Regions from separate parts of the Paenibacillus sp. P13VS genome, predicted to be linked through region 2. Evidence: predicted binding sites of a transcription regulator. Region 2 holds the regulator's gene; each other region holds the start of a gene.
The links. Region 2 encodes LexA, which represses DNA repair genes until DNA is damaged. Its sites were predicted from a motif close to CGAACATATGTTCG; they were not measured.

Region 1: the regulator LexA is predicted to act here: its motif matches at 5,972-5,985, upstream of addB (helicase-exonuclease AddAB subunit AddB).
Region 3: the regulator LexA is predicted to act here: its motif matches at 8,317-8,330, upstream of GUA98_RS07520 (DNA polymerase IV).

The regions. Positions count from the first base shown of each region.
Region 1 is NZ_WYEV01000006.1:194,088-205,241, forward strand. Features, by position in the region: gene addA (helicase-exonuclease AddAB subunit AddA) at 1-2,406, opposite strand, end outside; gene addB (helicase-exonuclease AddAB subunit AddB) at 2,403-5,906, opposite strand; gene GUA98_RS17125 (class I SAM-dependent rRNA methyltransferase) at 6,091-7,470, opposite strand; gene GUA98_RS17130 (Na/Pi cotransporter family protein) at 8,176-9,177, shown strand; gene GUA98_RS17135 (NUDIX hydrolase) at 9,230-9,664, opposite strand; gene mtaB (tRNA (N(6)-L-threonylcarbamoyladenosine(37)-C(2))-methylthiotransferase MtaB) at 9,777-11,123, opposite strand; gene GUA98_RS17145 (RsmE family RNA methyltransferase) at 11,126-11,154, opposite strand, start outside.
Region 2 is NZ_WYEV01000003.1:1,030,605-1,041,758, reverse strand. Features, by position in the region: gene glnA (type I glutamate--ammonia ligase) at 1-1,240, shown strand, start outside; gene GUA98_RS09445 (aldehyde dehydrogenase) at 1,484-2,779, shown strand; gene lexA (transcriptional repressor LexA) at 2,892-3,518, opposite strand; gene GUA98_RS09435 (LysM peptidoglycan-binding domain-containing protein) at 3,814-4,191, shown strand; gene GUA98_RS09430 (DUF896 domain-containing protein) at 4,288-4,497, shown strand; gene GUA98_RS09425 (hypothetical protein) at 4,625-5,137, shown strand; gene GUA98_RS09420 (HAD family hydrolase) at 5,165-5,956, shown strand; gene GUA98_RS09415 (ABC transporter permease) at 6,540-7,469, shown strand; gene GUA98_RS09410 (carbohydrate ABC transporter permease) at 7,482-8,351, shown strand; gene GUA98_RS09405 (extracellular solute-binding protein) at 8,422-10,053, shown strand; gene GUA98_RS09400 (GntR family transcriptional regulator) at 10,160-10,834, shown strand; gene GUA98_RS09395 (cupin domain-containing protein) at 10,928-11,154, opposite strand, start outside.
Region 3 is NZ_WYEV01000003.1:550,010-561,163, forward strand. Features, by position in the region: gene GUA98_RS07475 (carboxylesterase/lipase family protein) at 1-270, shown strand, start outside; gene GUA98_RS07480 (LysR family transcriptional regulator) at 423-1,316, opposite strand; partial or broken gene GUA98_RS07485 (YeiH family protein) at 1,469-2,519, shown strand; gene GUA98_RS07490 (Cof-type HAD-IIB family hydrolase) at 2,767-3,561, opposite strand; gene GUA98_RS07495 (hypothetical protein) at 3,787-4,335, shown strand; gene GUA98_RS07500 (hypothetical protein) at 4,643-5,608, opposite strand; gene GUA98_RS07505 (RNA polymerase sigma factor) at 5,577-6,098, opposite strand; gene GUA98_RS07510 (hypothetical protein) at 6,341-6,709, opposite strand; gene GUA98_RS07515 (YolD-like family protein) at 6,693-7,058, opposite strand; gene GUA98_RS07520 (DNA polymerase IV) at 7,055-8,272, opposite strand; gene GUA98_RS07525 (FAD-dependent oxidoreductase) at 8,620-11,121, opposite strand; gene GUA98_RS07530 (ArsR/SmtB family transcription factor) at 11,118-11,154, opposite strand, start outside.

The DNA of each region.
Region 1 (11,154 bases), on a different contig from region 2:
ACGTGCCTCAAGCCGCCATTGCTGCAGCTGGCCCATAAAATGAATTAATTTCTGCTTTAATTTAGACCCTGTATGGGCTGAGTCCTCCCCTGGATCATGATAACCATCCTTTTCGCTATCCTCATTCAGAGGTTGCTGCTCAAGTACCGAGGACTCAGCTGTAACAGCAGCCTCTTGCTTGGCCTGTTCCAGTTCTGACCAGAATTCCGGCCATTGCATCTGTACTGCAGACGAATCATCATGGGTCACTTGTTCGATCTGAGCAGCAGTTACAACTGCATCATAGAAAGACTGCCTTTTATCCCCCAGACGGATTTGTGCCAAATCCTCTTCATTTAAGCCCACAATCGGTGAACGAAGGACTGAAGCAAGCGGAATATCCTGTCGTGGGTTGTCCACGATCTGAAGCAGGGATAACATGATCTCCACTTCCGTTGCCTGGAAATAACCCTTGCTCTGCTCCCCTCCGGCCGGAATTCCCTGCTGCCTGAATTCTTCGATCATTAACGGAGCCCACATCAAGGCAGAGCGCAGCAGGATGACAATATCGCCATAACGAGCAGGACGCATTGTTTTTAACGCCTTATCATACACGTTCAGCGCAGGCTGATCCGTATCGCCAACGATCTCCCGAATGCGCCGAGCCATAGCCCGTGCTTCCAGTTGAGCCGTTTCCAGTTCGGCACTTTCCAGTTCAGCCGACGCCAGGTGATCTCCATTTTCATCTACACTCTCACCCAGATCCGGGCCTCCCCCTTGTCGGTCAATCAGAAGCAGTTCCGGTGTATAAGCCTCATCTCCCTCAGTTTCTGGTGGAAACGAAGCTCCATAGGCAAGCTGGGCCCGTTCGTCATAAGCGATCTCAGCTACGCCCTCATTCATGAGCTGCCGGAACAGCATATTTACCGAATGAACAACCTCAGCACGACTGCGGAAGTTACGTGCCAGGTCAATGCGTCTGCCTGCACGCCGCGTGCTTCCTTCTCCTTCATCGCTCTGGGTGCCAGAGTCGTATTGACGATATTTATTGAGAAATAGTCCCGGTTCAGCCAAGCGGAAACGATAAATACTCTGCTTCACATCCCCTACCATAAAGCGATTGCCCGGATTCTCCCTGGAAATTAGCTTTACGATATCTTCCTGAACGGTATTGGTATCCTGATATTCATCCAGCAGCACTTCATCGAAGCGCGCTCTATATTCCATTGCTGCATCTGAAGGCATGGAGAGCTCTGGCGTGGAATCCTCATGACGCAAAATGTGAAGGCAATAATGCTCCAGATCGCTAAAATCAACCTGCCCACGTTCTTGTTTGGCCAGCTTGTAACGTTCGCCGAACTCACTTACAAGTTTGGACAGCTCCTGCATGAGCGGAGCAGCCTGCTCCAGCTCCTGCCAGAAGGAAAATGCACTCCGCCCAAAGAGCGAGCCTTTCAGATCGGTGACTGCCTTTTTTGCAGCCTCCCGAAGTTCCTTCACTTGTTCCTGTAGCGCCGGATCGGTTTGATCCTTTTTGCAGGGTTTCAGCTTGCCAAAAGCTGCGGGCTGAAATACTTCAGGCAGTCTCTCCCATGGCATAACCTCCACAGCAGACAGAAGTTCCTCCACCATGGCCAGATCTTCTTTTAAGGTATCCGCATACGGTTTAGGCCCTTCCGGCTGTAACGCAATGCCAATACCTTGACGCAACAGCCCCGCTGCACCGCTCAGGGTAAGTGCTGCATCACGTAAAATGCTCTGCACCCATGCGGAATGACCAAGAGCCTCTACACTTTCCACTTGAAATGCAGACGCCATTTCCGCGAGCCAGTGATCCGGCCAGGAGTGACTACGCGAGAAATCATACAGGCGCTGCACAAGCCGGTGCATGGCATCATCGTTCCGTTCACCGCTGAACCAGTCCACAAGCTCACGGAATGTGCTGCCTTCGCCTTCTTCCCCGTATTTATCTTCAAACAGCTCTTCCAGGAGCTCCTGACGCAGCATTTCGGCTTCATTCTCGTTCAATATCCGAAAAGCCGGATTAAGCGGTATTTGCTGATAGTAACGGCGGATGACTTCCATACAAAATGAATGCAGCGTTGTAATTGATGCTCGCCCAAGCAGCGATAACTGTTTGCGCAAATGCTCTTCCTCAGGCTCTTCCTCGAGTGCACGTTCAAGTGCTTCACGAATACGCTGCTTCATCTCAGCAGCAGCCGCCTTCGTAAAGGTAGCCACCAACAATCGATCCACGCTGAAGCCACGAGAAGGATCGGCTATTTTGCGAATAATCCGTTCGACCAACACAGCAGTTTTACCCGACCCCGCTGCTGCTGCAACGAGAATGTCTTCACCACTCTGGGAAATTGCACTCCACTGGTCATCGCTCCAGAAGCTGCCTTCCGGTTTTGGCATATTCGTCATGACGTCTCCCCTCCCTTATTGTGTGACAGCATGTCCCAGATTTGCTGTTTGCCCGGTTTGGACAACAGATTATATTCATTGCCTTCAATATTCTCATCAAATTGACAGACAGGTTTAAACGGACAGAATGTGCATGCAACCTCCTGCTGAATGCGGTAAGGTTCTATGGCCACATCCCCATCCGTAATGCGGGTACCGATCTCCCGGATATTGCCTCGAACCGATGCGAGCAGCGTGTCCCACTGGTCTGGTGTAGCTACCGCTGCACTGCTGTAGAAGCTGCCGTCCGCCTTGAGTGCAACAGGAATGATGGCCGAGTAGCCTTTATCCAGTGTGTTATCCATCTGTGCAATGGCATCGCGATCTGCCAAAAGCAATCCCTTCATTTTGAAGCGTTTCAGCAGTTCCTGTCCCGCCTGTTCTGAGGTCATGCCGTTCGCAGATTGCAGCAATGGGTTATGCACATGGAAATACAGTGTTCCTCCAGGCATTGCCGATTCTCCCAGCCACTCTTCGGCAGCACTAAGCAGTACTTCCAGATACGTAAGCATCTGCAGGGACAGTCCGTAGTACACTTCATGCAATTTGAGATCCGTCTGGCTTGATTTATAGTCAATAACCCGAAGCAAAAGTCCATTTTCTCCCTCGGCTACATCAACCCGGTCAATTCGGCCCACAATCTCCATCACACACCCGTTCTCCAGTTCGAAACGAAGCGGCGGCAAGGGTTTGCCCGGCCCAAAGTCCAGCTCCAGACCAATAGGTTCAAAACTTCCCCGTCTGGATTGCTCACCCAAAATGACCGAAGCCCGGCTTACAATATCCTTCAGTTTGCGGAAAATGTAGCCGTAACGCTTCGTGCTCAGCAGAATCTCGCCCTGAAGCTGAGGGGCAATCTGATCTACCGTTTGCTCCGCTTCCTTCCGACATTGTTCCGGAGAGAGGCTGCCCCAGCTGCGGTTCTCTTCACGCAGTCGTATTGCCAGCTGACTCAGCGCAGCATGGAACAGCTGCCCAATGTCCGGAGCTTGAAGACGATATAGCTGACGCTCTTTCAATCGCAGCCCGTGCGAGGCAAAATGGGAGAATGGACATGCCACGAATCGTTCCATTCGCGAAACACTTGTCCGCACCTCCGTGCCATACAATCGGCGGCTTGTCGAAGTACGAAGAGGCAATGCCCGATTGCGATAAAAAATGGAGCCCAGCAATCGTTCCAGCTGAGGTCTGAGGCTCTCATTGGAGCAGTGCCAGTTGTAGACCGACCACCAGAGTTCAGGAATCTCTTCACCCCTGCGCCATCTGCGCAGCTGCCCAATCAGAACCGATAGACTCTGCACTGGATGAATAACGTAAGGCCAGTGAGCTTCTTCCAAACCGGTTACTGGCGGCTGTGCAAGAAGTGGCACTTCATTCAATCCGAACATCTTGCGTACATGTCTCACAATTTCCGAAGGCAAAAGCGTTTTGCCCTCGTCATCGGCCACAGGGTAACTCAACCACAACTGCTTACTTGCAGCAGTCAAGGCGGTATAGATCAGGAAACGCTCGTCCAGCATTCGTCTTGTTGTTCCAGGTCCGAGACCGAGCCCTCTCTCGGTCAGCAGCTCCCGCTCCTGCTCCGTTAACACGCCATCTTCCTGCGGCACAGCTGGCAGTTCACCATCAACGGCTCCCAGAATGAATACGTATTGAATATCCTGCAGCCGTGTCCGGTCCATGGAACCGACCAGCACCTGATCCAGCGCCGGCGGAACAAGTCCTAGCTTCAGCTCAGTCAACCCCGTCTCCATCAGGCCTGCAAACAGATCGATGTCCAGTCGTTCGGCTCCCATCATATCCACCATCTGGTCCAGCAGATCCAGGACAGCTCCCCACATCTGACGATGTTCCCGCGAACGCTCCGGGTCGCCCTGAGCGGTTGCCTCAGCCGACATCATTTCGAGTTTCCAGGGAATTTCTGCGTCTTCCAGCAGTCCATATAGTGCAGCACACTGTTCTCTTGCCGTCTTGGCCTTGATCATGCGTTTCTCAAACGCAGCCATCGGATCCGTAATGACCGTTCGGCATTTTTCCATGAGCGACAGCATTTGTTCCCGCCCTCGGCTTCGAGCGTCCTGTCCATTGTCTTCCAGAGACAGACTCGGGACGTATTTCCAAGGCTTGCCGTCGGTCCAGCGGTATCCGTGAATTCCACATGCGAGTATATAATTTTCGAGCTGGTCCATATCTTCACGAGTGATGGAACCATCACGAGGAAGCAGCAGATCCGTTTTGACACAGCGAAATACATCTTCGTAACGCCAGCGGCGACGAACAACATCAATTGCAGAACGAATGAATTCGGAGAGCGGATGATGAAGCTCACTTCTTCTGCGATCCAGGAAAACGGGCACGTCATAGTCCCTGAATAGGGGCTCGGCAATATCGGCATAGGCATCCAGCTGACGAACGAGTACAGCCATGTCCCGATAACGCACGCCTTCCTCCTGAGCCAACCTGCGCATTTCCCGCAGTGCACCTTCCATCTCAGCCCTGCGATTTTCGGCTGCGTATAACTTCACGCCCGCATCGCGGCCATCACTTCTCCAACGAATGCGTCGGTCGAACCCAGACTCCAGATGGGCCAAACCAGGGCTGTGATCATATCTCGGCAAAATATCCGGCTGCAGCACCATCGTTTCGCTCATGACTCCCAGATCCTCAGCCATACCCTTGAGCCGCGCATATGCGCTCGCTGTTGGATGGAACAGATCCAATTCGCTGGGTAGTGCCCCGTGATCATATGGCCGATCCAGGGTCAACGTAATGGTTACTGAAGAGGACTGAAGCATCATTCTTCCAATTACGCTCATTTCCTGTGGTGTAAAGCCCTGAAAACCGTCAATCCAGATTTGTGCATCCTGAAGAAGCTCACTCTCTGCCAAACGTTCGTTCAGTTCTGTCAGCGTGTCTTCATCATCGATGTAGAGTTCCGTCAGTTCCTGTTCATAATCTCGATATAAAAGAAGCAAATCATGTAACTTGTCACCCAGGATCGGTGCTGAAGAAGACGTATTCCAATTCGAGAGGCCTTCTTCCAACAAGCCGGGATCTAGTTCATAACGCTTAAACTCACTGTACAAATCATTTAAATGCCCTATAAAGCCCAATTGATTGCCCGAAGCGCCAAAAAGCTTCAGCTCTTCCTTGCGCCGCTGAAGTACTTTATAAAGCAGCATCTTTTTCCCTTCGGCTCCGATTGGAATCCGCGCAGAACCACCCGCTTCCTGCATGATACGATAGGCTAATCGGCGAAAACCCAATACTTCTGCACGCATAGTGCCTTTAATTACGCCAGAAGAAACCAGAGCCTGCTCGGTGCGAAACGAGCTTTGTTCCGGAACCAACCATATGAGTGGTTTGCCTTGAGGTTCCTTTTGAAGCAAAGACGTAATTTCCCGGGTAATCAGCGTCGTCTTGCCGCTGCCTGCCCGGCCAATAATAAAGCGTACAGACATGTCTAATCCTCCAAACCATCACGAACAAGATTTTAATTCCCAGTATAACATATCTGACCTGGTTCGGAACATACGTTTGCCACAATCCGGTAAAGGCAAATGATTTCCTGTAACACAAAACAAGCCCACAGCTTATTACACCGCGGACTTGTTTCTTAACATCAGCTTTTAACAAAATGGCAGATCAGTTTGTTTTGCTGCGCACTTCAAAAATGGCAAATTTCAAGTAATGCCCTTCATCTACACCCAAAATTTGCGGGTGGTCCTTGCCGGCAGCTTTCCATTCAATCAGGCGCAGTACCTTGCCCGCATCTTCAGCTGCATCCGCAATCGTTTCCAGAAAAAGATCGGGACGCATATGATACGAACAGCTCGCTGTGACCAAATACCCACCTTCATTCACAAGCTTCATGCCATGCAGGTTAATATCCTTGTATCCACGGCAGGCGCCTTTGACTGCTGATTTGGTTTTGGCAAAGGCAGGTGGGTCAAGAATGACCACATCAAATGTTTTTCCGCCGCCAGCTGCAAGCGCTTTGGAGGTATCCACTTTCTGTTCGGCAGCCCGTGCACGTACAGAACGCTCTTCTACTCCCTTGACCTGTTCACGTAAATACTGGAAGGCGTCAGCGACAACAAATTCTACCCGATCCGTAAAACCATTCAATTCTACGTTGGTGCGGGCACTTTCAATCGCATGCTCGGAAATATCTAGGCATGTGACTTTTTTAGCACCATATTTGCAAGCGTTCAACGTGAAACTGCCCGTGTGTGAGAAACACTCCAGAACAGTAGCCCCATCCCAATAGGGGAAGGTTACCACTTTACCGCTTTTATTTACAGGCAGCAGCTGCTGGCTTCCCTCTTGTTCCACTTCCTGCAACGTAATTCCGCTTTTATAGCCCCAGCCCTTCATAAGAGGTTCAATTGCCGCCCGATTCTCACGCTGGTCGAAGAAATAGCCTGTTTTCTGGCCTTCCACGATATCCACTTTAATAAGCAAGCCATTCTCGGTTACCGTAACATGACGTGGGCACTCCCCGTACAGCGGTCCTTTGGTCTGCTCCAGTCCTTCCAGCTCACGAATCGGCACATCACTGCGCTCATAGATTCCCTCTGGCTGCATTACTTCGATCAGAGCCTGTACGATGGCTTCACGGCAGCGATCCATTCCCAAGGTAAGCAGCTGCACAACGAGAACACTTCCAAAACGGTCCACGATCAGACCAGGCAGAAAATCAGCCTCTCCGTATACGAGACGATACGCCTCTCCATCCTGGATAAAACGTTCGCGGTGACGCAGGCAGTCGCTGAAGCGAGCGGCAAAAAAGGCGGTGTCCATCTGCTCAAACTCCAGCGGTTGATATGAAACGACTCTCACTGTAATCTGTGAAGCCGGATTATAGTATCCTGTCGCCAGATAACGACCTTGATGATTCAATACGTTGACCAGATCTCCCGGTTCGGGGTTACCGTCAACCGAGGCAATTTCGTTGTTGTATATCCATGGATGTGCATGTTCAAGCCGCTTTTTGCGACTGCGTTCCAGTGTAACCGATGGCAAGGTAAATCCACTTCCTTTGTATTAGTTATTTGAAAAGATAGGTTTAGTGCAAAGGGAGACCGCTGCGGGGACGGATTGGTCTTCCGATCGCTGTTATCCCTGGATTTTTTTGATTCCCTTTTTACAAAGGGAAAATCCCGGGATAAACGCGAACGCTTCGCTTCTTCTGATCCAATTCCGGCCCCTCCGCTCCGCTCCGTTTACACGAATCACCGTATCTTTTTGAATGGTGAGGTGGGTAGGTTAAGACAGAATCCAATGCAAAATAAGGCTACCACTTCCGGGACAGATTGGTCCTCCGATCACTGTTATCCCCGGATTTTTTTTTATTCCCTTCTTACAAAGGGAAAATCCAGGGATAAACGCGAACGCTTCGCTTCTTCTGATCCAATTCCGTCCCATCCGCTCCGTTTGCACGAATCACCGTATCTTTTGCATGGTGAGGTGAGTGGGTTATGATACAACCCTAATTACAGAAATTGTGAAGAACATGATGCTGCTACTGGGACGGATTGGTCCTCTGAGGCTGTTATCCCTGGTTTTTTTTGATTCCCCTTTTTACAAAGGGAAAATCTAGGACAAACGCGAACGCTCGCTTCCTCTGATCCAATTCCGTTCGCACCAATTGTCTCCTGCTGTCATGGTTGTCCTCTCTTATTCATAAGATGAGATAACGACTAGGCACGGAAGGAATGATGGAACGAGATGTTCAGAGATGTTTTGCTGCCGCTCATATATGGGCTAATTATTTTTTTTGGTGGAATGAAACTGATGGAAACGGCCTTACAGCGAATGGCTGGGCCAATGCTGGCCGGGTGGCTTAACCGAGCTACCTCTGCGCCTTGGAAAGGCATGGCTTTCAGTGCAGGAGCCACCGCAATATTACAGAGCAGTACCGCCGTTACGGTGCTCACCATCGGTCTTGCGAATGCAAGATTAATTACCTACGGTCGCACACTAGGCATTATTCTGGGCACGAACATTGGTACATGCCTGACAACCGAGTTGATTGGGTTACAGATTGGACGTGCTGCCCTGCCCTTGCTAGTCATTTCTCTTACAGGTTGGGCTGTCTTTGTTGTTCTTAGTGAACGCAATCAAGCTGCCCCCGAACATACCCGAAGATTCCTTACTAACTCCCAATATAGCTTTCTTGCAGCTGCTGGTTTTGCTCTCGTGATGACCGGCATTCAAGTCATGCAATCCATCGCCGTACCCCTGCGCAGCATGGGCGTATTCCAGTGGTTTTTGGATCGCTCGGCTGACAGCCTGTGGTGGGGATTTCTGGCTGGTGCCTGCCTTACGGCTCTCATTCATAGCAGCGCAGCTGTCATCAGCATGGCGATTACGCTGGCAGCCACTGGAGTGCTGCCTGTGGAGATCGGTATTGCCATCGTGATCGGGTCCAATGTCGGGACTTGTGTCACAGCTGTCATTGCAGCCGCCGGAGGAGCTTCCGCAGGCAAATTCGTTGCAGCCTCCCATGTTGTATTGAACATTGCGGGAGCATTGCTTTTTATGCCGCTGATCGGGTTGCTGCATGCAGCTTCAGCCTGGCTGTCAGCGGACTACGGGGCACAGATTGCGCATGCTCAGACCCTTTTTAACATCATCAGCTCACTGCTTGCATTACCCCTATGCTATCTGCCCATCTGGCACAAAAAACCACCGGCTCACGCCCCATCAGCGAAGTCGCCCGCGGCTTGATGCTTGGCTCCTCTATTTGTTAAGGAACCAAGCATGCTGTATTCCGCCAGTATTACACGTTAATGCCCAGCTTGTTCAGTGCCACACGCAAAATGTTATCGTTGTTGTCGTAACCGTTCTGCTGCTGTCTTGACCAGGCTTCTTCTGGTGCGTACCAATCGACTCCCTTGATCTCTTCGATCTGCGGCTGCAGGTCTCCACTCTCTGCTTCAACCAGATAATAGTGAACTTCCTTGTCTACCGGACCAAACTCAGCATGCTGATATGTGTAGGCAATGATATCGACAGGCTCCACAATTCGGCCGACCATGCCTGTCTCTTCCAAAATCTCGCGCAAGGCGGTTTCCTCTACCGTTTCTCCAGCTTCCATCTTGCCTTTGGCAAGTGTTGTTTTACCATAACGATCCACAATAAGCTGAATCTGAAGACTGCCCTCTTCATCTTTACGATAGACTACACCGCCTGCGGATATTTCCTTTTTGTTCATTCTGATTTCCCCCGTTCACAGTTATGTCTTGCCTTTAGTTGAAAAACAAGGACCTCATCTCCCCGGGTACGCTCCCCAAGGAAATGAAATCCTTGTTTTACTGACGCCTCGATTACATCGCTGCGGACTTCAGATTATCTTCCAGTACACGAACCAGTGTACCCTGGCTTTCGTTTACACCTGCTTCGGTCACTTTGACGCGGCACACTTTACCGATCATGTCTGTAGAGCCGTCGAATACGAGCTGAATGTAGTTATCGCTATAACCATGCAATTTTCCGCTGCCTTCACGGCCTTTTGCTTCACCTTCCGGAATGACATCCAGAACCTCGCCTACAAACTTCTGCGCATAAGCAAGCTGCATTTGTTCAGACAGGTCGATCAGTTCATGCACACGAGCATTTTTGACTTCTTCGTCCACCTGATCTTCCATCCGTGCTGCCGGTGTTCCTGTACGTTTGGAGTACGGGAATACGTGCATCTCCGAGAAACCGATTTTTTTCATCAATTCATAGCCGTTACGGAACATTTCGTCAGTCTCACCCGGGAAACCAACGATAACATCCGTTGTAACAGCCACATCCGGCATTGCTTCGCGAATACGAAGCATTTTGTTATAAAATTCTTCGGTTGTGTACTTGCGGCGCATCCGTTTCAATACCGTGTCATCGCCTGCCTGCAGCGGAATATGGAAGTGGCGTACCAGCTTGTCCGAACGCTTAATGACATCCAGCATCCGATCATCGATCTGGCTCGCTTCAATGGAACTGATACGGATCCGCTCCAGACCTTCCACTTTATCCAGATCCCACAGCAGATCAGTCAGATCGTAGTTCTCCATATCGTCACCATATCCGCCTGTGTGAATGCCTGTCAGGACAATTTCCTTATAACCGGCATGTACAAGCTGGTGAGCTTGCTGAACAATGCTGTTTGCTTCCCGGCTGCGGGAGAGCCCGCGTGACCATGGAATGATGCAGAACGTGCAGAAGTTGTTGCAGCCGTCCTGAATTTTCAGGAATGCACGCGTACGGTCCGCGAAGTCCGGCACGTCCATTTCTTCAAATACACGAGTTTTCATAATGTTCCGCACGGCATTGACTGGCTGACGGGACTCCTGAATTTCGCGAACATAAGGTAAAATTTTATCCCGGTCCTGCGTTCCGATGACGAGATCCACTCCAGGAATGTCGAGAATCTCTGCTGGCGAAGTTTGAGCGTAACAGCCCGTAACTGCTACAATCGCATCCGGGTTCCGACGAATGGCACGACGGATGATTTGACGACTCTTTTTGTCCCCGGTATTCGTTACCGTACATGTATTAATCAGATATACATCTGCTGTCTGTTCATCGAAGTCCACTTGATCGTATCCTTCATTTTTGAACAATTGCCAGATCGCCTCTGTATCATAAAAGTTAACTTTGCAGCCCAAGGTGTAAAACGCCACGGATGGCATAATTACATTCCCCCCATTTCTCCGGATTCAT
Region 2 (11,154 bases):
TATCAAAAACGTTGAAATTCCTGTAAGCCAATTGAATAAGGCTTTGGATAACAAAATGATGTTTGATGGTTCTTCCATTGAAGGTTATGTGCGTATTGAAGAATCCGACATGTACCTCTATCCGGATCTCGATTCTTGGCTGATTTTCCCTTGGGTAGCTGAGAACCGTGTTGCTCGCCTAATCTGTGATGTTTATTTGCCGGATGGCAACCCATTCCCTGGAGATCCACGCGGCATCTTGAAACGTAACCTGAAGGAAGCCGAAGAAATGGGATTCACTTCTTTCAATGTCGGTCCTGAACCAGAGTTCTTCTTGTTCAAAACAGACGAAAAAGGAAACCCGACTAATGAACTGAATGACCAAGGTGGATATTTCGACCTGGCGCCTACAGATCTTGGTGAAAACTGTCGTCGTGACATCGTTATCACACTTGAAGAAATGGGCTTTGAGATCGAAGCTTCCCACCATGAGGTAGCTCCAGGTCAGCATGAGATCGACTTTAAATATGCTGATGCGCTTAAAGCTGCTGACCAGATCCAAACGTTCAAACTCGTTGTTAAAACGATTGCACGTCAGCATGGTCTACATGCGACCTTTATGCCAAAACCATTGTTTGGTATGAACGGTTCCGGTATGCACTGCAACCAATCGTTGTTCCAAGGCAGTGCAAACGCATTTGTTGACGAGTCGGACGAGCTGGGTCTCAGCAAAACTGCACGTCACTTCATGGCTGGAACGCTGAAGCATGCGCGTGCGTTTGCAGCAATTACTAACCCAACTGTGAACTCATACAAACGTCTTGTACCAGGTTATGAAGCCCCTTGTTATGTAGCATGGTCCGCCAGTAACCGTAGCCCAATGATCCGTATTCCAGCTTCCCGTGGTTTGAGTACACGTGTAGAGGTTCGTAACCCGGATCCGGCTGCTAACCCTTACTTGGCTTTGGCTGTTTTATTGAAAGCAGGTCTGGACGGAATCAAACGTGAGCTTTCCTTACCAGCTCCGATTGACCGTAACATCTACATTATGTCAGAAGAAGAGCGTGTGGAAGAAGGCATTCCAAGCTTGCCAGCTGACCTGAAAGAAGCTTTGAACGAATTGATCCGCAGCGAAGTCATCTGTGATGCACTTGGCGATCACGCCCTGGCTCACTTCTACGAGTTGAAAGAAATTGAGTGGGATATGTACCGTACACAAGTCCACCAATGGGAACGCGATCAATACATTACGTTGTACTAATATGGAAAGCCCTTGGCGCAATAGTGCCAAGGGCTTTTTTTGATGAATTACATAATGGGACAGAGGTGATTGGTTTCTAAGAAAATAGCAGTATTTAATAGTATATATAAATTACGCAAGAGAGTAGATACATATTTTCCATAGAACAACTATTTTAATATGTTGATAATTTCATATAAACAAGGTATAATTCAATTATATTTTTAGCAATTTAATTTTAAATCATTAATTGGAGATGTTAATATGGAACAAGCGAAACAACTCGTTGCAAGTCAGCGGGCCTTCTTTTATACAGGAAAAACTAAAAATATTGAAAATCGGATTCATGCTCTTCAGCAATTAAGACAAGGCATAGAGAAATATCAGCAACGAATATTGGACGCACTGCATACTGATCTAAATAAATCGGAAACAGAGGCCTATAACTCTGAGATTCGCATCGTTTTGGGTGAACTGGATTTTGCACTAGAACACCTTAAGGAATGGGCGGCTCCTAGAGCAGTGCCAACAAGTGCTGTTATCCCTGATGGTACAAGCACGATCTATCCAGAACCTTATGGAGTTGCTCTCATTATTGCGCCATGGAACTACCCGTTCCAACTGGCATTTGGTCCTTTGATTGGTGCAATTGCAGCCGGTAACTGTGCTGTTATTAAGCCTTCTGAACTAACGCCGGCAGTGTCACGTCTAACATATGACCTGATCACGGATATTTTTCCTGAGGAATATGTAGCTGTGATGGAAGGTGAAGTCGAAACGAGCACAGCCTTGTTGAAAGAGAAGTTTGACTATATTTTCTTCACAGGCAGCACGGGTGTAGGTCGCATTGTTATGAAAGCAGCGGCAGAGCATCTTACGCCTGTAACGCTTGAATTGGGTGGGAAAAGCCCTGTAATTGTTCACAAAGACGCCGATTTGAAGCTGACAGCTCAGCGGATCGTTCGTGGCAAGTTCTTGAATGCCGGTCAGACCTGTGTTGCTCCAGATTACTTGCTTGTACATCAAGACGTACACGATAAACTCATTGAAGAGATTCGTGAGGAGATTCAAGATAAATTCGGTAAGGATGTCATGGGGAATCCTGATTTTCCGCATATCGTCAACACACGTAACTTTGATCGACTGTCTGTATTCCTAGAAGATGGTCAAGCTCTGATTGGTGGTCGCTCTGATCGGGATCAGCTGCTGATTGAACCTACCTTGGTAGGAAATGTGGACTGGGGTTCACCTGTGATGCAAGAGGAGATATTCGGTCCCATTTTGCCGGTAATGACTTACGAGGATCTTAATCCTCTGCTCGCTGAGATTGTGCACCGTCCCAAACCGCTGGCGCTATACCTGTTCACGGAGCAAGAGGAGCTGCAGAATCAGGTTTTGGATCAAGTGTCCTTCGGTGGAGGATGCATTAATGATACGTTGTCTCATATGACTTCACATTTTTTACCGTTTGGCGGTGTAGGAGAGAGTGGTATGGGGTCATATCATGGTAAGCAAAGCTTTGAAGTGTTCTCCCATCACAAAAGCATTCTCAAACGATAACAAATGGAAGTAACGAAATAGAAATTTAGCATATAAAAAGAGGTTGTCCCGTTCAATAGGGCAACCTCTTTTTATCATTACATTACATCTCAATTGCTGTTTGGAAGAAAGACTAGTGAATATCACGGAAAAGGCCAATCACTTTACCCAAAATGCTAACATGTTTTAAACGAAGTGGTTCAAATGTTGCATTCTCAGGCTGAAGACGAATGTGGTCTTTCTCTTTGTAGAATGTTTTAACTGTAGCTTCGTCATCTTCAGTCATGGCAACGACAATATCACCGTTATCTGCCGTTTGCTGCTGGCGTACGATAACGTAATCTCCATTGACAATTCCTGCTTCGATCATACTGTCACCCACAACAGAGAGCATAAATACTTTCTGTTCTCCAACATAATGTGTCGGTAGTGGGAAATAATCCTCAATGTTCTCTGTTGCGGTAATCGGAACCCCTGCAGTGACTTTACCTACGACAGGAATGCGAGCAACACTGTGTGCAAACTGATGGGAGTGTTCTGATTCCTCTTGGCTTAATAACTCAATGGCTCTCGGTTTAGTAGGGTCACGTCTAATGAGACCTTTCTTCTCCAAGCGGTCCAGATGCCCATGAACCGTAGAACTGGAAGCCAGTCCAACCGCTTCACCAATTTCACGTACGGAAGGAGGATATCCCTTCAACCGGACTTCATTGCGTATAAACTCCAGAATAGCTTGCTGCCTGCTGGATATCTTCGACATACCGTATCAACCCCATTTTAGTAACGTTTGGGAAAATTATAACATAGAACCTCCGTTCGTACAAACATAAGTTCTAAATAAAATCCGATAAAATCAATGTTTTTGAGTCTTATATTCGTATAATCCTTCAAATCTAACAATAGTAAATAAACGAGTTGGATTCACCTAGAGATTTGCGGGGAATTTGGAGTTTGAAATAAAGCGAACAATTGTTCTAAAAATCTGTTGTACAAAACAAGTGTTCGTGTTATATTGATTTTAACAGATAGGAACAAACGTTTGGAGGACGATTAATATGAGATATTCCACTTATCAAAGTATTTACGAACCGGTGAATTCGGAAGCGGTCAAGTCTAACATAGGTAACGTTACACAATGGTTTGCAGAAGCCAAGATGCCAACATGGATATTGAAATTGATTATGGCATCGTTAATCATATTTATTGGCTGCAGCACTGTATTAACTGTGTTTGCAGGAGACGAGAACAATGTTCTTCCTGGCAGCAAAATAGCTGTTTCCCAGGGAGAGACCTTATGGAGCTTATCTTTGGAGCATAAACCGGAAAATATGGATACGCGTGTATATATAGAAGCAATAAAGAAAGTAAACCAGCTTCAAACAACTTCAATTCAAGCTGGACAGGTTCTAATTTTGCCTCAGTTTACCCCTTAAAATCACGATTCAGTGGAGCGAGTAAGTAGCAACCTTGACAAGCAGCCTCGATCATGTCAAAGTTAGTATGACTTTGTATTTTTGGAGGGGACAAGCTTGGATATAGATAGCCTGGTAGCACGCATCAATGAATTGGCTCGTAAACAAAAGTCCACTGGACTTTCAGAGGAAGAACTTGCCGAACGTGCTAAACTTAGAGAAATTTACTTAAACAACATCCGCAGTAACTTCAGACAGCAACTGGAGTCCATTGAAATTGTAGATGATGAGAACGATCAAGGCCACCAAGGCAAACTCAAACACTAAGGAAACCTAAAGATATCGTAATGATATTTAGGTTTCTTCCTTTTATTTTGAGAATGCAAATTTATAGGGGGAATGTCGGTTTGCGAATTTTGTAAGCCGATACAAAGATGACATAAGGGGGATTCTCATGGCTCGTTCGTTCGAGAGAACGGTTCGGAAAAATTCAAAGCAGTTGAATCAGCAGCGCAAAAAAAATGGTCAACCGATTTCGGGTACGCCCGGTGAGGACATTTTCAAAGGACGCAGTCTTCTGTTTCCTATTTTCCTCATTGGACTTGCGTTTTTGTATCTGTTTATGAGCACATTTCTTGTTAAAGCTCCAATGACAACATGGGACTGGGTTACGATGCTGTTGTATGTATTTTTGGCTGTAATTTTTATGCTTCGCCGTCCTTACATCAAAATCGGGAGCAACCGGATTATAACAACCAAAGGGAATCGGGAACGCTCCATTGGAGTAGATGACATCGTTAAGTTTAGATTCGAACAGGGAACGGTAGTTATCGAACATAACAGCCGTGGCAAAAGATGGGTGTTCACTAAACTGTTGAACCGCTATGACACAGATGCCATTACTGAACGACTTCTGAAATTTGCCAAAGCACATCAGATTACTGTAGAAACAGACGAGAAAAAGTAATTATTCACAAAGGGGAAGATGATCGGAATGGCATTAAAAGCGATTTTGTTCGACCTGGATGATACTTTATTGTGGGATGAACGCAGTGTGCGTGAAGCATTTCACGAAACTTGCCTGCTTGCTTCACAAGAAACCGGCGTTGATGCTGAGGCATTGGAAGAAGCTGTTCGTAATGAAGCTCGTAGTCTATATGAATCATATGAAACCTTTCCATTTACCAAAATGATTGGTATCAATCCGTTTGAAGGACTTTGGGCTAATTTTACTGGTGGTGACCAGCCGGAATTCCGTCAATTGGAGCAGCTTGCCCCTGTATATCGTAAGGAGTCCTGGCGTCGTGGCTTATTGAAGCTGGGAGTGGACCGTGAAGATTTGGCTGAACGTCTTGCCTCGCAATTTGGAGCAGAGCGAAGATCCAGACCTCATGTATATGAGGAAACAATGGACACTTTACGTCACTTACAGGGGAAATTCAAACTGCTGCTCTTGACGAATGGGTGTCCTGCTCTGCAGCAAGAGAAGTTGGATGGTGTGCCTGAACTGGCTCCTTTCTTCGATGAGATCATCATCTCGGGTACTTTTGGAAAAGGAAAACCGGATCCGTCTATCTTTGAACATGCACTCAGCAAACTTGGGGTAAAACCAGAAGAAGGTTTGATGGTTGGAGATAAACTCACGACGGATATCCGCGGAGCTTTGTCAGCAGGAATCCAGGCTGTCTGGATTAATCGGGAGAACAAAGTGAACTCGGAGTCGTATGTACCTGATCATGAGATTAAGCACTTATCAGAATTAGATCGTATTATTGCTAATTTCTGATTATTTCAGAATTGACAATGGTGCATTTTAAAACATTGATAGCCTGGGTGAATGATGCAAAATCATTCACGGGTATCAATGTTTTTTTGTTTGTTTGAAGCTTAATAACAGCAGTATAGTGAAGAAATATCAAAAATAAATAAAAAAAGTATTGAAATGTAGGAAGCACTGTTTTAGAATATAACTAACATACTAGTATGACTAGTATGGGAATCCTTAAAGCAGTTAACTTTTGACATATCCAGGTTATGGAGTCAGAAGATATCGCTTTATTATTTTCATGTATATTGTAAGCGCTTTACATAGTTTTGGGAAATATTAACTTTTGGAATACAACAGGTACCCGTGAGATTGAGCAATAAGATAACAATCTGAACCTAAGTGTATCCATTAACATTAGTTTAAATTGATATCGCTTACATTACCGAGTGTCTATTATGCAGTGGGGGTGAAATTTTCTGCAAGGTCTTCGATAGAAAGAAGTGAAGATGGGAGTTGTCATGAAGTACTTTTGATTTTATAAAGTTTATTTGATCGGAGTGAATCAGATATGAAGTCAGAAACTGCTAAAACCACGCTTACGATGACCTCATTACGCAAAGAAAGCAGGTTAAGAACGGCTGGAGCCTTACTCCGCAAAGATTGGCAGCTGTATTCACTATTAATACTTCCAGTGATCTATCTGATTATTTTTAAATACGGACCGATGATTGGTAATGTGATAGCCTTTAGAAGGTTTGTACCGGGAGGCAGCATTTTTGGTGAAACTTGGGTTGGGTTAAGGTATTTTCAGATGTTCGTTCAAGACCCAACGTTCTGGAAGGTATTTGGAAACACACTCATACTGGGCGGGCTTGCATTACTCTTCACATTCCCGGTTCCCATTATCTTTGCGCTGCTTTTGAATGAAGTAAAAAGTAAACGCTTCAAAAAGTTCGTTCAGACTGCATCCTATCTGCCACATTTCTTATCGATCGTTATCGTAGCCGGTATGATTTTGCAACTAACGGCAGTGAATGGATCCATTAATGGCTTGGTTGCATTCTTTACTGGAGACAATATTCCCTTTATGCAGCGCGCCGAATGGTTCAGAACGATCTATATAAGCTCTGAAATTTGGCAAGGCATGGGCTGGGGAGCCATTTTATATCTTGCCGCATTAACGACAATCGATGATTCTTTGTATGAAGCTGCACGGATTGACGGTGCGAATCGCTGGAAACAGACGATCCATGTAACCATACCAGGCATTTTGCCAACGATTGTTACTTTGTTAATTCTGAATATGGGTAATTTTCTTGCTGTTGGATTTGAGAAAATTCTCCTCCTTTACAATCCGCTTATCTATGATACATCGGACGTGATTTCCACTTATCTGTATCGTGTAGGTTTGCAATCCAGCAACTTCAGTTACGCGACTGCGATTGGATTATTCGAATCACTCATCGGACTGATCTTGGTATTCTCAGTAAATGCAATCTCACGCAGACTAACACAACGAAGCTTGTGGTAAAGGAGGGATAACATGCAGGAATCAAAATCATACAAAGTCTTCAAAGTATTTAACACCATCTTTTTGCTGCTTGTGGTGTTCATCACACTCTATCCATTCCTGAATGTTGTAGCACAGTCTTTCAGTAGCGAATCCTATATCAATTCAGGGAAAGTCAGCATCATCCCGCGCGGTTTTAATGTGGAAACCTACAAGACCATCTCGCGTGACAGCATGTTCTGGACCAATTATAAAAATACGGTTATCTACACTGTGGTAGGTACGTTGATCTCCATGTTTATGACAACCATATTCGCGTATGCGATTTCTAAAAGGAGATTAATGGGACGCAAGTTCTGGACAATGTTTGCCGTGTTCACCATGTTTTTCAGTGGCGGATTGATTCCAAACTATGTCCTGATTAATTCCCTTGGCATGAACAATACGATGTGGGCGTTAGTTGTACCTGGAGCCATCAGCATTTATAACATGTTAATTATGAAGTCATTTTTCGAAAACATGCCCGAGGAGCTGGAGGAAGCTGCAGCCATCGATGGTTTGAACACATATGGTATTTTACTTCGTATCATATTGCCGTTAAGTAAGGCTGTAATGGCTACAATGGTTCTGTTCTACGCAGTGGGACACTGGAACTCATGGTTCCCGGCATTCCTGTATCTCGACAAAAAGGAACTGTTCCCTGTGACCATTTATCTGCGGAACATGATTGCAGGTGCAACAGGAGGAGCTTCTGCTGGAGCGTCGGCTGATAATTTGACTCAAATCTCAGCCAATATCAAGTCGGTAACGATGGTACTTACGATTCTTCCAATCCTTACGATCTATCCGTTTGTGCAAAGATACTTTGTAACCGGTATCATGTTGGGATCTGTTAAGCAGTAATTCCAAGTGCATATAGTGAACATCTCTTAGACGCAAGGCCAATCTAAACCACATGCAGGGGGACAATGGAATGAAAAAGAGACCACGCAAGCTTGTAGGCAAGATGGTTTTGGCAACAATGATGAGTGTCGTTTTGGCAGCATGCAGCAGCGGAGCGGGAACCGAGAAGGCCGAACCTGAATCCAAAGGGGCTATGGAGTCCTACGGAGTGGGTGACACGTTTAAAGCCTCGGAGCCATTCAACTTATCCATACTTTATAGTGATCAGCCAGCTTATCCATACAAGAAAGATTGGTTGCTTTTCCAAAAAATCACCGAGCTGACGGGTGTGACCTTGGATCCTACCATTGTACCGATGTCTGACTATCCGCAAAAAAGATCTCTTTTGATTAGTTCGGGAGATGCACCTCTCGTAATCCCTAAAACCTATCCGGGTGAAGAATCTGCCTTCGTATCTTCTGGAGCCATATTACCCGTAAGTGACTATGTTGACTTGATGCCTAATTTCAAGGACAAGATAGAGAAATGGGGACTTGAGGATGAACTGGAGAGTCTCCGTCAGGAAGATGGGAAGTATTATGTTCTCCCTGGTTTGCATGAAGAAGTATGGCCAGACTATACACTGATTGTTAGAACGGATGTCTTCGAGGAAAACAACATTCCTATCCCAACGACATGGGATGAACTATATGATGCTGCCAAGAAGTTGAAAGAGATCTACCCAGATTCGATTCCGTTCTCGGACCGATTTGAATTTAACAGTACATTAAATATTGCGGCTGCTGGTTTTGGAACCAAGGGCGGTTGGGGTTTCGGCAATGGTCTTACGTATAAGGAAGACAAGGATGAATTCGTATATACATCCACTACTCCTGAGTACAAAGAAATGCTGACCTACTTCAACAAAATGGTGTCAGAAGGGTTGCTGGACAAGGAAAGTTTCACTCAAGATGATGATCAAGCGACACAAAAATTTGTCTCTGGCAAGTCGTTTATCATTAACGGTAACTCTCAAACGTTAGTGCTGCATCGCAATGATATGAATAAAACGTTGGGTGAAGGAAAATTCTCCATTGCTAAAATTACGGTTCCGGGTGGTCCGAAAGGACAATTAATGTCTGGATCGAGACTTGAAAACGGTGTCATGATTTCCGGTAAAATCAAAGATAGTGAAAATTTCAAAGCAACAATGCAATTTATTGACTGGTTATACTACAGTGATGAAGGACAGGAATTCGCCAAATGGGGAGTTGAAGGAGAGACCTACACGAAACAGGATGGGGTTCGCAAGCTTGCGGATGATGTGAACTATAATGGATTGAATCCTAAAGGCACAAAAGATCTGCGTATTGATTACGGTTTCTCTGGTGGCGTATTTGCTTATGGTGGAACAACAGATCTGCTGCACTCCATGTTTAGTGAAGAAGAATTGAAATTCCAGCAGGACATGAAGGATACCAAGGAAGTTATTCCTGCTGAACCTCCAATCCCGTACTCAGATCTTGACCGTGAACAGGTGACATTGCTTAGTACTCCACTTAAGGACTACTCGGACCAAAATACCCTTAAATTTATTCTGGGTGAACGCAGTCTTGACGAGTTCGATGCATTTGTACAGGAATTGGAAGGACAAGGGTTGTCTCAGTACTTGCAGATTTCCAACGATACGTACAAAAAGTATAAAGAGAACAAACAGCAGTAACATGATAGACAAAGTTTAAACGATTGCCGTTTCGCTGAGCTCATTTTAGTGAAACGGCAATTTATGCTAAGATGAATGAATACGGCTGAGAGGAAGAGGTTAAGGAATGTCACTTAATCAAAAGATTAGAGGTTCGACTCGGGCTTATTCATACGAGCTGATAAAGGAAAGAATTTTGCACCTTGAGCTTGAGCCTGGTACGAAGATTTCAGAGAAAGAAATAGCGGACGAACTTGAGGTCAGCAGAACTCCAGTTCGCGAAGCTTTCATGAAGCTTGCTGAAGAGGAACTTTTGGATATTATTCCGCAGAGTGGAACAATCGTCTCGCATATTAATCTGGAGCATGTGGAAGAAGGCAGATTTATGCGAGAAAAAATAGAAAAGGAAATTGTAGCGCTGGCATGTGCCTCATTTGCAGAAGAATTCAAATTCAGATTGGAAACCAATATCGCTATGCAGGAAGTGTGCATGGATAAGAATAACTTCTATCGACTGTTTGAGCTGGATGAGGAGTTTCATCAGATCCTGTTTCAGGGAACTGGAAAGATGAGAACGTGGAAAATGCTTCAGCAGCTTAACATTCCGTTTAATCGTCTGCGTATCCTTCGCTTGTCCGAAGACATTAATTCCGAAATTATTATCTCCCAACACAAGGAAATCTACCAGCTCATCAAGGAGCGCCAAACAGAACAAGCGATGAAGGTGATGGAAGCTCACCTTAGACTTGTCGTCGTTGAACAGGAGACGGTCAAAGCAAAGTATCCACATTATTTTATATAATCAATCTATTGTTGTATAATGATCCAAACCGCAACAAACCCCTGTTCAAATGGACAGGGGTTTGTTGAATGAATGATATGCGTAATATAACGATTAGGCCTGCTTAATAAAAGTAGGATCCGGGTACGGGTCAGCAACCCAGCCGTCTTTTTCGATAAAGAGACGGACAGCAATAATCTGTTTGTTCTCCATCAAAGTGAAGAAGTGCGGCGTGTTTTCGGGTACGGAAATGACGTCTCCAGGAGACAATTCTACATTAAAGTAACCGACATCATCTGTTCCTTTGATAACAAAGATCCCTTTACCGGCAACAATAGCAC
Region 3 (11,154 bases), 480 kb from region 2:
CTCGCCAAATGCTGGCGGCCTTTCGTCGGTAAACATTATGACCTGGCGCGCCAGATGTGTAATTATCTGTCCAATTTTATCGCGACAGGTGATCCGAATGGTCTGGATTCCACCGGCAAACTTTTGCCCTATTGGATTCCAAGCAGTACTGAGCAGCCTTACCGCATGGAATTCGGTGATACGTCCCAGTTACAGCGTGCAGAGCCGGGGCCGGTACTTGAATTGGTCATTGAACACTATTTTAAAAAGCAGAGTGAGCCCGTTGTGTAACATTTATACTTTTAAATGAATCAAACCCTGAAGAGCCTTGCAAGTATGCATGGCTCTTCACGTTGTCTCGCCTGTCGTTACTTGATCCGACTGCTCACCAAATGCTGCCTAATATAGGGAGTTACCCTGTAAGTGATTTAGATCAGATTAGATCAGATAAAATGACTATCAAGTTTCAGCAATCTTTCCGCGAAAACCTCGTTTGCTCTGGTAGGAATATGATCTATCCGGCGAACTAAGGAAAAGTTTCGTTCGATGTGGATATCTGGAATGGTGATTTCCTTCAACATGCCAGCGGATAACTCCCTTTTTACAACCCAGCGGGACAACATGGCGATGCCTAATCCAGAGAACACCGCTTCTTTGACGCCCTGACTGCTGTTGAACACGTATGAACGGTTTACCCGGAGTCCCGTCTGAGCCAGAAATCGATCACTAGACGATCTGGTTCCGGAACCCATCTCGCGAAGTATCCACACTTGATCTTGCAATTGTTCCAGATCCGCAATCACCGAAGTTTGAAGAGGATATCCTTCCGCTGCCACAATTATCAATTCGTCCTTCATGAATGGTGTCACGTTCAGATCTTGGGCCTCTATGTCCTCTTCAATCAAACCAAAATCGATATGATTATCTCGAATAGCTTCCACCACTTGAGATGAATTTTCGATGAATACTTCCATGGCCACTTCAGGGTATTGCCTGGCAAATGATGAAAACAGGCGAGGTAAAACATATTCTCCAATCGTAAAACTAGCCCCAATTTGCAATGAACCACTAACATTATCGTGTAATCTGGCAATATCCAATTTCGCCGACTCATATAGATTCACCATTTCCTTGGCACGTACATATAGCAGCTCCCCAGCCTCCGTCAGTTTCACCCATTTGGGCGAACGATGCATTAACTTTACATCAAATTCCTTTTCTAATTTACGAATGTGTAAGCTAACACCGGGTTGTGATAAATGCAATAGTTCTGCCGCTCTAGAGAAATTGCGCTGTTCTACTACCGTTATGTACACTTTCAAGCTTTCCACGATCATATAATGCATCTCCCTCATAGGATTTAGCCCAAATATTACTCCAATCATTATGATTCGTTATGATAAGCATTTCATTCCGGTATTTCTCTTTTCAATCATAACTAATTATAGTTATCAGTGAACAAGAAATAAAGAAATCGGACGTGATATCCATGAATTCAACTGCTGCCTTGCTGCAAGAAAAAAAGAATAAACAAGGGGTTGTGCTGGGAATTGGGCTTACTCTAATGCTTGCCCTTGCTGCCAAATATGCAGCCGGCTTTCCTTTTCTACACATCATGGGCCAGCTTGTACTTGCTATTTTGTTCGGCATGATCTGGAGAGCGGTCAGGAATGTACCTGATCATATGGTGAGCGGAATTTCCTTTTCAGCAAAAAAGCTTCTGCGATATGGAATCATTTTGCTTGGCATGCGGCTGAATTTGAAGGATATTCTTCATGCGGGGCCCAAGGTTGCCTTGATCTCCTTCCTGAACATTACCATAACCATTTTCGTTGTGTATGGCATTGCCAAATTTTTTTCACGTCGAGAGACGTTTGGGGCTATTAACTGCATGCGGAACAGCGATATGCGGAGCAGCAGCAGTTGTAGCCATTGCACCTCAGATCCAAGCCAAAGACGAAGAAGCGGCCATTGGTGCAGCTACTGTAGCGATTCTGGGAACCATTTTTACGATGGTATACACCCTTCTATATCCATTTCTACACTTGTCTGCATCAGGATACGGCGTGTTTTCAGGCGCTACATTACACGAAATCGCACATGTGATTGCAGCTGCAGAACCTGTGGGCCAAGATGCTGTGGACCTGGCTGTCATTGTTAAATTAACGCGTGTAGCCATGTTGGTGCCCGTCGCTATCTTGATTGGATTCTGGACGAATCGTTTGGATCGCTCCAAAAATTCAGGTAACAGCAAGATGAATAAAAGAAGCCTGAAATCCCTCCCGATCCCGTGGTTTATTTTCGGATTCCTCATGATGAGTGCTCTGAATACGCTGCAGGTTATACCTTCAGACTTGACGAATTTAATCATTCTTGCAGCTTATATGCTGATTGCTATGGCCATGGCTGGTCTGGGCCTTAGTGTAGATACAGTTACGTTTCGGCGATTGGGCCTAAAGGCTTTTGCAGCTGGCTTTATTGGCTCCATCGTTCTTTCCCTCATCGGATATGTATTTTTAAAACTATTCAATCTCGGCTGATGAAAATAGTGTGCCATCTATCCCACTTTAGACAAACCTTACTACGATAACTGAAAATAAGCCGCTAATATAGCGGCTTCGATGGAATCATCTTCTTGTTCCTAGACAATAGGTCTACGAAATAGTGACATACCCAGATCTTATTTTATACTTTTTTACCAAATTTCACTGCAACTCATTCACTTATATCATAGAGATGTTGTATCAGGCTAACGTTTCCGGTTAGTTGGATGATTTACTGTAGAGGTTATATCACAAATTTTCCAATGGCATTAGCCACACCATCATTATCATTTGAATCGGTTATGTAAACGGCGCATTTCTTAAGTTCAGTGATCGCGTTCCCCATGGCTACAGGAAATCCGGACAGATGGAATAGGCCTAAATCGTTAAAATCATCCCCAAACACCATCACATTTTCTGAATACACCCCAATTTCACTTAACACCCATTCCACTGCTTTTTCCTTTGAAGCGGATTTATGCATGATTTGGATCAATGCTCCTCCATCCGTTGCGATGACATTCACATGGTCACCAAATTGCTCGCTTAGATCCTTCCATTTGTTGCAACCTAGAACTAATATTTTGGTTGGGGATAGAGAGTCTATATCGTGTTGGTCAACAACCTGAGGTTTCAGATCATTTGTACGGATACCAAATGGAGGGCATTGAGAGTCCAGAATTGGTTTACTTGTGTACCATGAATCATTAACCTCGTATGCGATTACGGATTGAGGCATGTTTAACTCGATGAATGTATTAATCTGTTGGTTGATCTCCAAAGGGATTGGAATATGACGCTCATTTTGTTTCGATTTGCATATAACTAAAGCGTCATTGTAATAAATCATGTAATCTACAAAAGGAAACTGCTTCACAAATTGATTTGCCGCTCTAGGCGGCCTTGCCGTGGCAACGATAATATGTATCCCCAAATCAAAACATCGTTTAACAGCCTGAACATTCCTAGAAGATATCAATTTATCACTTCCGAGCAAAGTTCCGTCCAGGTCCAGCACAATGGCCTTAATTGTAGACATCCGACCCCTCCCCACACCGCTAAATTGGTAAAATAATACTATGCTTCTAGAGGTGTCGTCAACGTAAAAAGAAATTGCAGATATGCAGGATGAAAAACAACCTTTGTGGTTGGGAAAACGATCAGTCCGCGTTTCACCTAAGATTATGTTCGAGAGCAATGATCTGGAGTGTAACTTATTCGTACTCCGTCGTGTTTAATCTTCAAATGCCATAAGGAGGGTTCAATGCCAAAAGCCATTGTAACAACATTCCTGTCTATCTTTCTAATTTTTCTGACAGCATGTAGCAACGATAGTTTGCTAAAAGACAAACCAAGTATATCGGAAAGTGAACTGAAATATGATGCAGCTTCCGATATAACAATAATGCAAGATACTGTAACTAAATCATCGTCGAATATTGACTTTGAAGCTGGTTTGACCATTGACCTAGATTCAGCTAAAGACTTGTTAAATAAAAATGAGCGCCCCGCGCTAAGTGTACTCGAAAAGAACCTGACTGCTCTCGTGCAGCATGATCACAACATGTACCGATCGGGTTTTGTTAATGATCGACTTGCCGATGCGATGGAATTTTATTATGGGAAGCAATTCCAATATACATTTTCAAGTATCGAAAGCATTGAGGAAAGTACATCTGTTAGGAATCAGGTGCATGTTACGGTTCTTGGTGAACGTCTGGATACAGCAACCGACTCGGTTGAAAAAGTAAAATTGATGTATGCTATCCGGCAGAATGCACAACAAGATTGGGATATCTATACCATTGATTAAGGTCATTCATCTGCATCTGCTTATTATCTAGATTTATTAATAAGAAACATCCCTTTCCATGATCACGAAAAGAATCAAGTTGGATGACGTAGTTGAAGAAATCTTCGAGACTCTCCTCTCCGACATGACTCATTCGAAATTTTCATTAAACTCAGTAGTCAACAGTAAACCACCTCTCATAGATCGCACATGTCATATTCCGTTTTGGATAGTTTAGAACATAATGAAAAGAGTTGCCTGCTTAGGCAACTGTTTTTTATCGATGCGCTTTCACTCCCTCCATTCTTACTCGCATGATCATCCTGCTTTATTGGCCTAAACCATCCCAGAAGGTTTGGAAAGTACCTTTCTCCACCTCAAAAACGACGGGTACATTACCGTACCGCACCAGTCCTTCTTTGAACAGAACCAGTGGGACCTGCGTCTTGTCTTCCAGCGCTAGGTAGATAATCTTCCGGTCTTCCTGACCATAAAGATGCTCTTCCAGGTCTGAAGTCATGGCTAGTGGTTTGGACTCATATAGTTCGGAAATAAATTTTTCCAATGATGGGTTCGCTGTCAACGGCTGTAACTGTGATAAGCCATTATTCCAGCTTTCAAAGGTCTCCCATTGTACAGAATTGATGTTACCTTCGAGATTCAGCTGGCCAAACAGATCGACACCGCTCCCGATCGTGATATCATTGTTCTTGTCAAACAATTGAGCAAATACCTGACCATTCATTTCGGTATATGACATGATTCGGAAGTCCTTATCATAGTCATCAACCATATAGATATCCGCTTCACCAATGTTGGAGGCCAGCTCTTTATATTCATCCTGACTACTCAACTCATTAATGCCACCCGTTGTAGTACCCAGCTTTTCTCCACGCAATGCCAGCGCATCCTCACCGTTAAGTGTTGTCGGGGACTGCGTATAGACATGCCCCTGGTATACAACCAGTTGAAGCATACTTGCCTTTGGACCGCTGCTATTTGAATTGGGGAGTTCCGTCTTCGGAATCACTACCGGGTCAAATGTAACGTTCACTGCTGCCATTTGTGTCCCCGGTTGTGTCGAACCGTTCCACTGCTGCCATAAGCTCGGCGCAGCCAGTCCGATGCTGGCAGCAATGACAACACTCGCTGCAATGTAAAGAGGCTTGCGCTGGCGTTTTTGTTTATGGTGCTGCACATTGGAGATGTTCTCCATGCGTTTTCTCATTTGGTCATTTGTTTTCATTTGATCCACCGCTCTCTTATAATTTCGTTTGAATTGTTCCTCGTTCATTCGGTTCCTCCCCTTCAAGCTCCAGTTTTAACAGCTGTCTCCCCCGCTGTAATCGCATCTTCACCGCTGACTCGCTAATCTGTAAAATTTCACTGATTTTTCGGACTGGATAATCCTCGTAATAATACAGATGAACCACCGCTCTATACTTGATGGGCAATGACAGCACGAGTTCAATGAGCACCTGGTCTTCAGGGTCATCGGTGGTTAGGAATTCTGCTCCCTCCAGATTGACCTCCCGTTTGCGCCAGCCTCTACCTAATAAGGATTTGCAGTGATTGGTGATGACTCGGATCAACCATGCTTTCTGATGCTCTGCATCGTTGAACGTAGGGGCTTTTTCCATTAGCTTGATGAAGGTATCCTGAGTAGCTTCCTCCGCGTCCTCTCGTCTCCCAAGGTGTACCATGGCAATTCGGAACAGAGTATCCGCATAAGTCTCATAAATGTTCATCACATGATCGCCCGGTTGGGGCACGGATCGCCGCATGGTTGTTCAGCCCTCCTTTATACCTCTAACACTCTTAAGGACGGCATTTGGTCACATTTTGTTGAAAAGTTTCAGGATGTTGAAGAAATGATTGGATTCGGCATTCAATATGCATACAAAAATACCGACCCTCAAATTTCAAAGGTCGGTTTACCCATTCGGGAGAAGAAAACAATGGTTATAACTTTCATTATGGTCCACCCTTTGCAGTTATATACCACCTTCTGCTCTAACTCTAGTTGTTATTTGGACAATTCAGTAATATCAACGTTCATATGCTCCGTAAGCATTAAGGTAACATCCACTTTCACTTTACTCCATAATAACGTCATTTTATGAATGTAACCTCTCACCGAATAATTTACCGTTAAACTTAGCTCAGACCTCTGTTCATCAATGATTTTAATATGGTGTTCCTTTAAACTTTGTTTGGATCGGTACATCTCTAAAGCGATTTTCTTTTGGGTACCGTCTAAGTAATCAACATAGACCGATTTCATCTTAAAGTTTGAAGCGTATATTTTATGCTTATCTACCTCCAGAGCACTTAACAGATAGGGAAGCTCTACCAGCCTTTTCACGAGTGCAAGTTCCTCAGAAGTCTGTCTCACCGTACACGCCTCCTTCTTCAAGTTTGACCGTGACCAATTGATCAAAATCGACCCATTCAAATCCATTGTGCATTTCAATTTTGATTTTCTTTCCAACGGTACTGACTGAAGTAACGATTCCGTGTATATATCGATTGCCCGACTCATTAAACACTTCAATGGTGGCTTGTAATGTATAGTTGAGCGACATATCAACATTTTGAGCCATGATCTCCCACTCATCCTCATGAATTAGCGGTTTGGCTTGAACATGAATTTGAGTACGATGCTGTATGATTCGCTCTTTATGTTGTGGAAGCATCATGCGGCTCGATTCCCATAATCCATTGGCCTCAAGTTTTTTGCTCATTTGTAGTGCCCCCCAATTTTAGATGCTCTATCGATTGCCTGACCAGCAGCTGTAATGGAGCTTGCTCGAAGTATGGCAATGTCGCCAAATCGATCCTTAATGTCGTCCATCACCTGATCAATAGCCCGTTTGTGCTCCTGATCATCAAAGAAAGATAGTTGATATGTATCCGCGTCGGATAATTGAGAAAGGGATACGCCTACACGGCGCACCGGTTGCCCATCCCAGTGTTGATGAAATATGCGTTTGGCAATCTTGCACACATCAACGGTTATGTTTGTTGGATCAGACAGCTTAACCTGCCTGTGAAAGCCTGTTGGATGGTCGAAATCTGCTCCAGACACACTCACGGAAACGACACTACCCATCAGTCCTTTTTTACGAGCTCTTCGGCATACTTCAGTACAGATATCAAGGATGACCACTTCGATCTCCCAAGCCTCTGTGTAATCTCTAGGCAAGGTCATTCCGTTGCCAATATCCTTTTGTGTACTGTGTGTGTTGACGGTTACCGGCGAGTTATCGAGTCCATTGGCGATGCGCCAGATCACTTCTCCATTCACGCCCCATTTACTCTTGAGTTGGGTAAGAGGTGTATTCGCCAAATCTCTAATCGTTCGGATACCCATCTTCCACAGATGTTTTTCCATTCTTGAGCCAATCCCCCACATATCGCGGATGGGCTTATCTCCAATGTGGAGGTGTAATTCTTCTTTCTTTAAGTGGAAAATGCCCCCTTTGACCTTTTTAGCGATCATATCGCAGCACAATTTACTAATGATTTTGTTTTCACCAATGCCCGCTCTTGCGTAAACCCCTGTTTCATTATAGATCTTATCTTGAATTTGCTTGGCTAGATCGACAGGATCATTACCAAACAGATGCATAGACCCTGTAAAATCAGCGAATAATTCGTCTATACTGTACGGCTCAACCAGATCGGTAAACTCCTCAATAATGGACATGATTTGAGTAGATACTTCAATGTATTCTTGCATATGAGGTCTAACAATGATTAGTTCAGGGCACTTCTGAAGCGACTGCCAGAGTGGTTCTGCGGTGGATACACCCCTCGTTTTGGCTAATGGACAAGCAGCAAGAATAATGCCAGAGCGTCTTGCTGGGTCGCCTGCAACGGCAAGTGGTCTATTTTTGTATTGAGGCATTTTCGCCTTTTCGACTGAAGCATAAAAGCTCTGCATATCTATGAGCATAATGGTTCGCTGCTTAGTCAACACTGAAATCACTCCTGTACTTAAGAACGTATGTTTGTATATATTATAAACCGAACACACGTTCTTTATGCAAGAGGTAAATATTTATATTCATCCGAGGGATAGTCATACTCAACTTTCAGAAACGTGTCTTATGACAAAGAAAGACCCTGAGGGAACAAACCCTCAAGGTCGATCAAAGACTTTTTCATGATTGATCTCTTTTTCTCAATTAACTACGCAATATCTCATATACACCCCAACGATGCTACAAAAGGAGCCCGAGCCATTAAAACAATAAGATATAAGATATCTATTGTGTAATAAATATAAAGTGCATATCCCTTCTATATAAACAGATTATGGTTTGATTTGTCAGCCTGGCCCAGATAATAACCAACCCCACCAATAGTAACCTGATCCATGATCTCTTCCCGCTGAATCCCCATCAGATCCATAGACATCTGACAAGCAACCATTTCAACACCTTGTGCTAACGCAGTTTGAATCAATTCTTCCAGAGAGGCGACGTTGTTTTTCTTCATGATGCCGCGAATAACTTTAGGACCGACACCAATCATATTCATTTTGGACAAGCCTAACTTGTGACTACCACGTGGCAGCATAAGATCGAACATACGGCCTATCATGTTTTTGGATACCGGTCCCGGCTGATGCTTGCGAATAACATTTAGTCCCCAGAATGTATAAAACATGGTTACTTTGCGCCCGCTTGCAGCTGCACCATTAGCAATAATAAGAGAGGCTATTGCTTTATCCAGGTCGCCACTGAAGACAACCATCGTACTGGCAGGTTCCACAAGTTGAGCTTCCGAAGCAGATGATCTGACCGGCTCTGTCTGCTTCGTTAGTACTGCTTCTATGATACCGTTCTTACCACGTTCCAACTGTAGGAGTGCTGCGCCAGACATTCCTGCCCATGCCTTTACATCTTCGTAAAACCCTGGATCAGAAGCTTTTACCCGCAGCGTTTCTCCATCGGATAGTTGATCCATCTTCTGCTTTACTTGTATTAACGGACCAGGGCAGCTCAATCCGCATACATCCAATTCCTCATCGATACGTAATGGCTGAGAAGAGAGTTGATCCGTCTGATGTAATGTATTTTGCTTTGGATGAGAAACATGATTGCCATGATTCTGATCATCTGTAACCTCATGCTTTTGGGCAGAATACGGAGCTGGTTTAAATTGCGCTTGGCGATACGTTTTGAATCCACCACTCAAATTTTTAACGGTGAAACCGTGCTGACGCAAAATTTGTGTTGCAGTATATCCCCGTAAACCTACTTGGCAGTATACCCAGATTTCTTTAGAGACATCTAGCTCATCCATTCTCTCACGAAGCTCATCCACTGGGATGTTTAATGATCCGGGAATGTGGCCATTCCGATGCTCCAGCTCGCTACGTACATCTAGTAATATGGTTTGCTCCGGCTGGCGCATAGACAGCTGATCATAGGTGAATGTGTTGACACGTCCAGCCAGAATATTATCTGCTGCATACCCAGCCATATTAACCGGATCTTTTGCTGATGAATAGGGCGGTGCATAGCTCAGTTCAAGTTCAGTCAAGTCGCTTATATGACCCCCAAAATGAATAGCAACGGCAATATCATCAATCCGTTTATCCACTCCTTCGAATCCGACTGCCTGGGCACCCAGGATTTTTCCTTCAGGTGAGAACAGCAATTTCAGAGTAATTGCACTCGATCCTGGATAATACGATGCATGAGAAGCAGGATGAACAATCACCGTTTGATAATCCACGTTATGACGTTTTAATACCTTTTCATTGCTGCCCGTGGTTGCTCCAGTCAGTCCAAACACTTTAATAATAGAAGTCCCTTGTGTTCCTTTGTAGGTAGAATGTATGCCAGCAATCCGATCCGCAGCAATACGTCCTTGTTTGTTCGCAGGACCTGCAAGCGGAATCGCTGTCTTGGTTCCATGGATGTAATCACTGACCTCAATTGCATCACCAACCGCATATATATGCGGTATATTGGTTTCCATGGCCTCATTAACAATGATGTGTCCACGTGTCCCCAAGGCAATACCACTGCTTTGCAGAAATGAGGTATCTGGGGACACGCCAATCGCGAGAATCACAAGATCTCCTTTTAAAACGTGACCATCTGCAAGCTCGACCCCGATGCCATGCTCCATTGATCGAAAACCCTTAACACGCTTGGAAAACTGCAAATTAACACCATGCTGCTCCATTTCTTGTGCCAGTGCAGCTGCGAGTTCAGGATCAAATGGAGTTAGCACTTGTTCGTTACCCTCGACCAGCGTTACATGTAGTCCAGCTTCCCTCAAATTTTCTGCCATTTCAACACCGATAAATCCACCACCAATAACGATTGCTGATTCGTTGTTAGATGCACTTAATGCATCTTTGATTCGATCAATATCTGGAATGTTACGCACTGTATAAATCAATGGATTATCTATACCCGGCAAATCAGGGACCATCGGACGTGCACCGGGAGACAGAATTAACTCGTCATAGGTTTCTTCGTATTGACCGCGCTCCTCGCTGTTCACTAGAATCGTTTGATGCTGGGGGTTGATGGATATGACCTCACTCTGTGTACGTACATCAATTCGGAAGCGATCTGCCATTCCTTTAGGTGTTTGTACTAACAAACGGTCACGCTCAGCAATCGTTCCGCCGATATAATAAGGTAAGCCGCAGTTGGCGAATGAAATGTAGGGACCCTTTTCAAATATGATGATTTCCGCATGTTCATCCAGCCGGCGTAGGCGGGCAGCTGCTGACGCACCACCCGCTACTCCACCAACAATGACTACTTTTTTACTCATGATTCACATTCATCCTCTCCAAATAAAACAGTT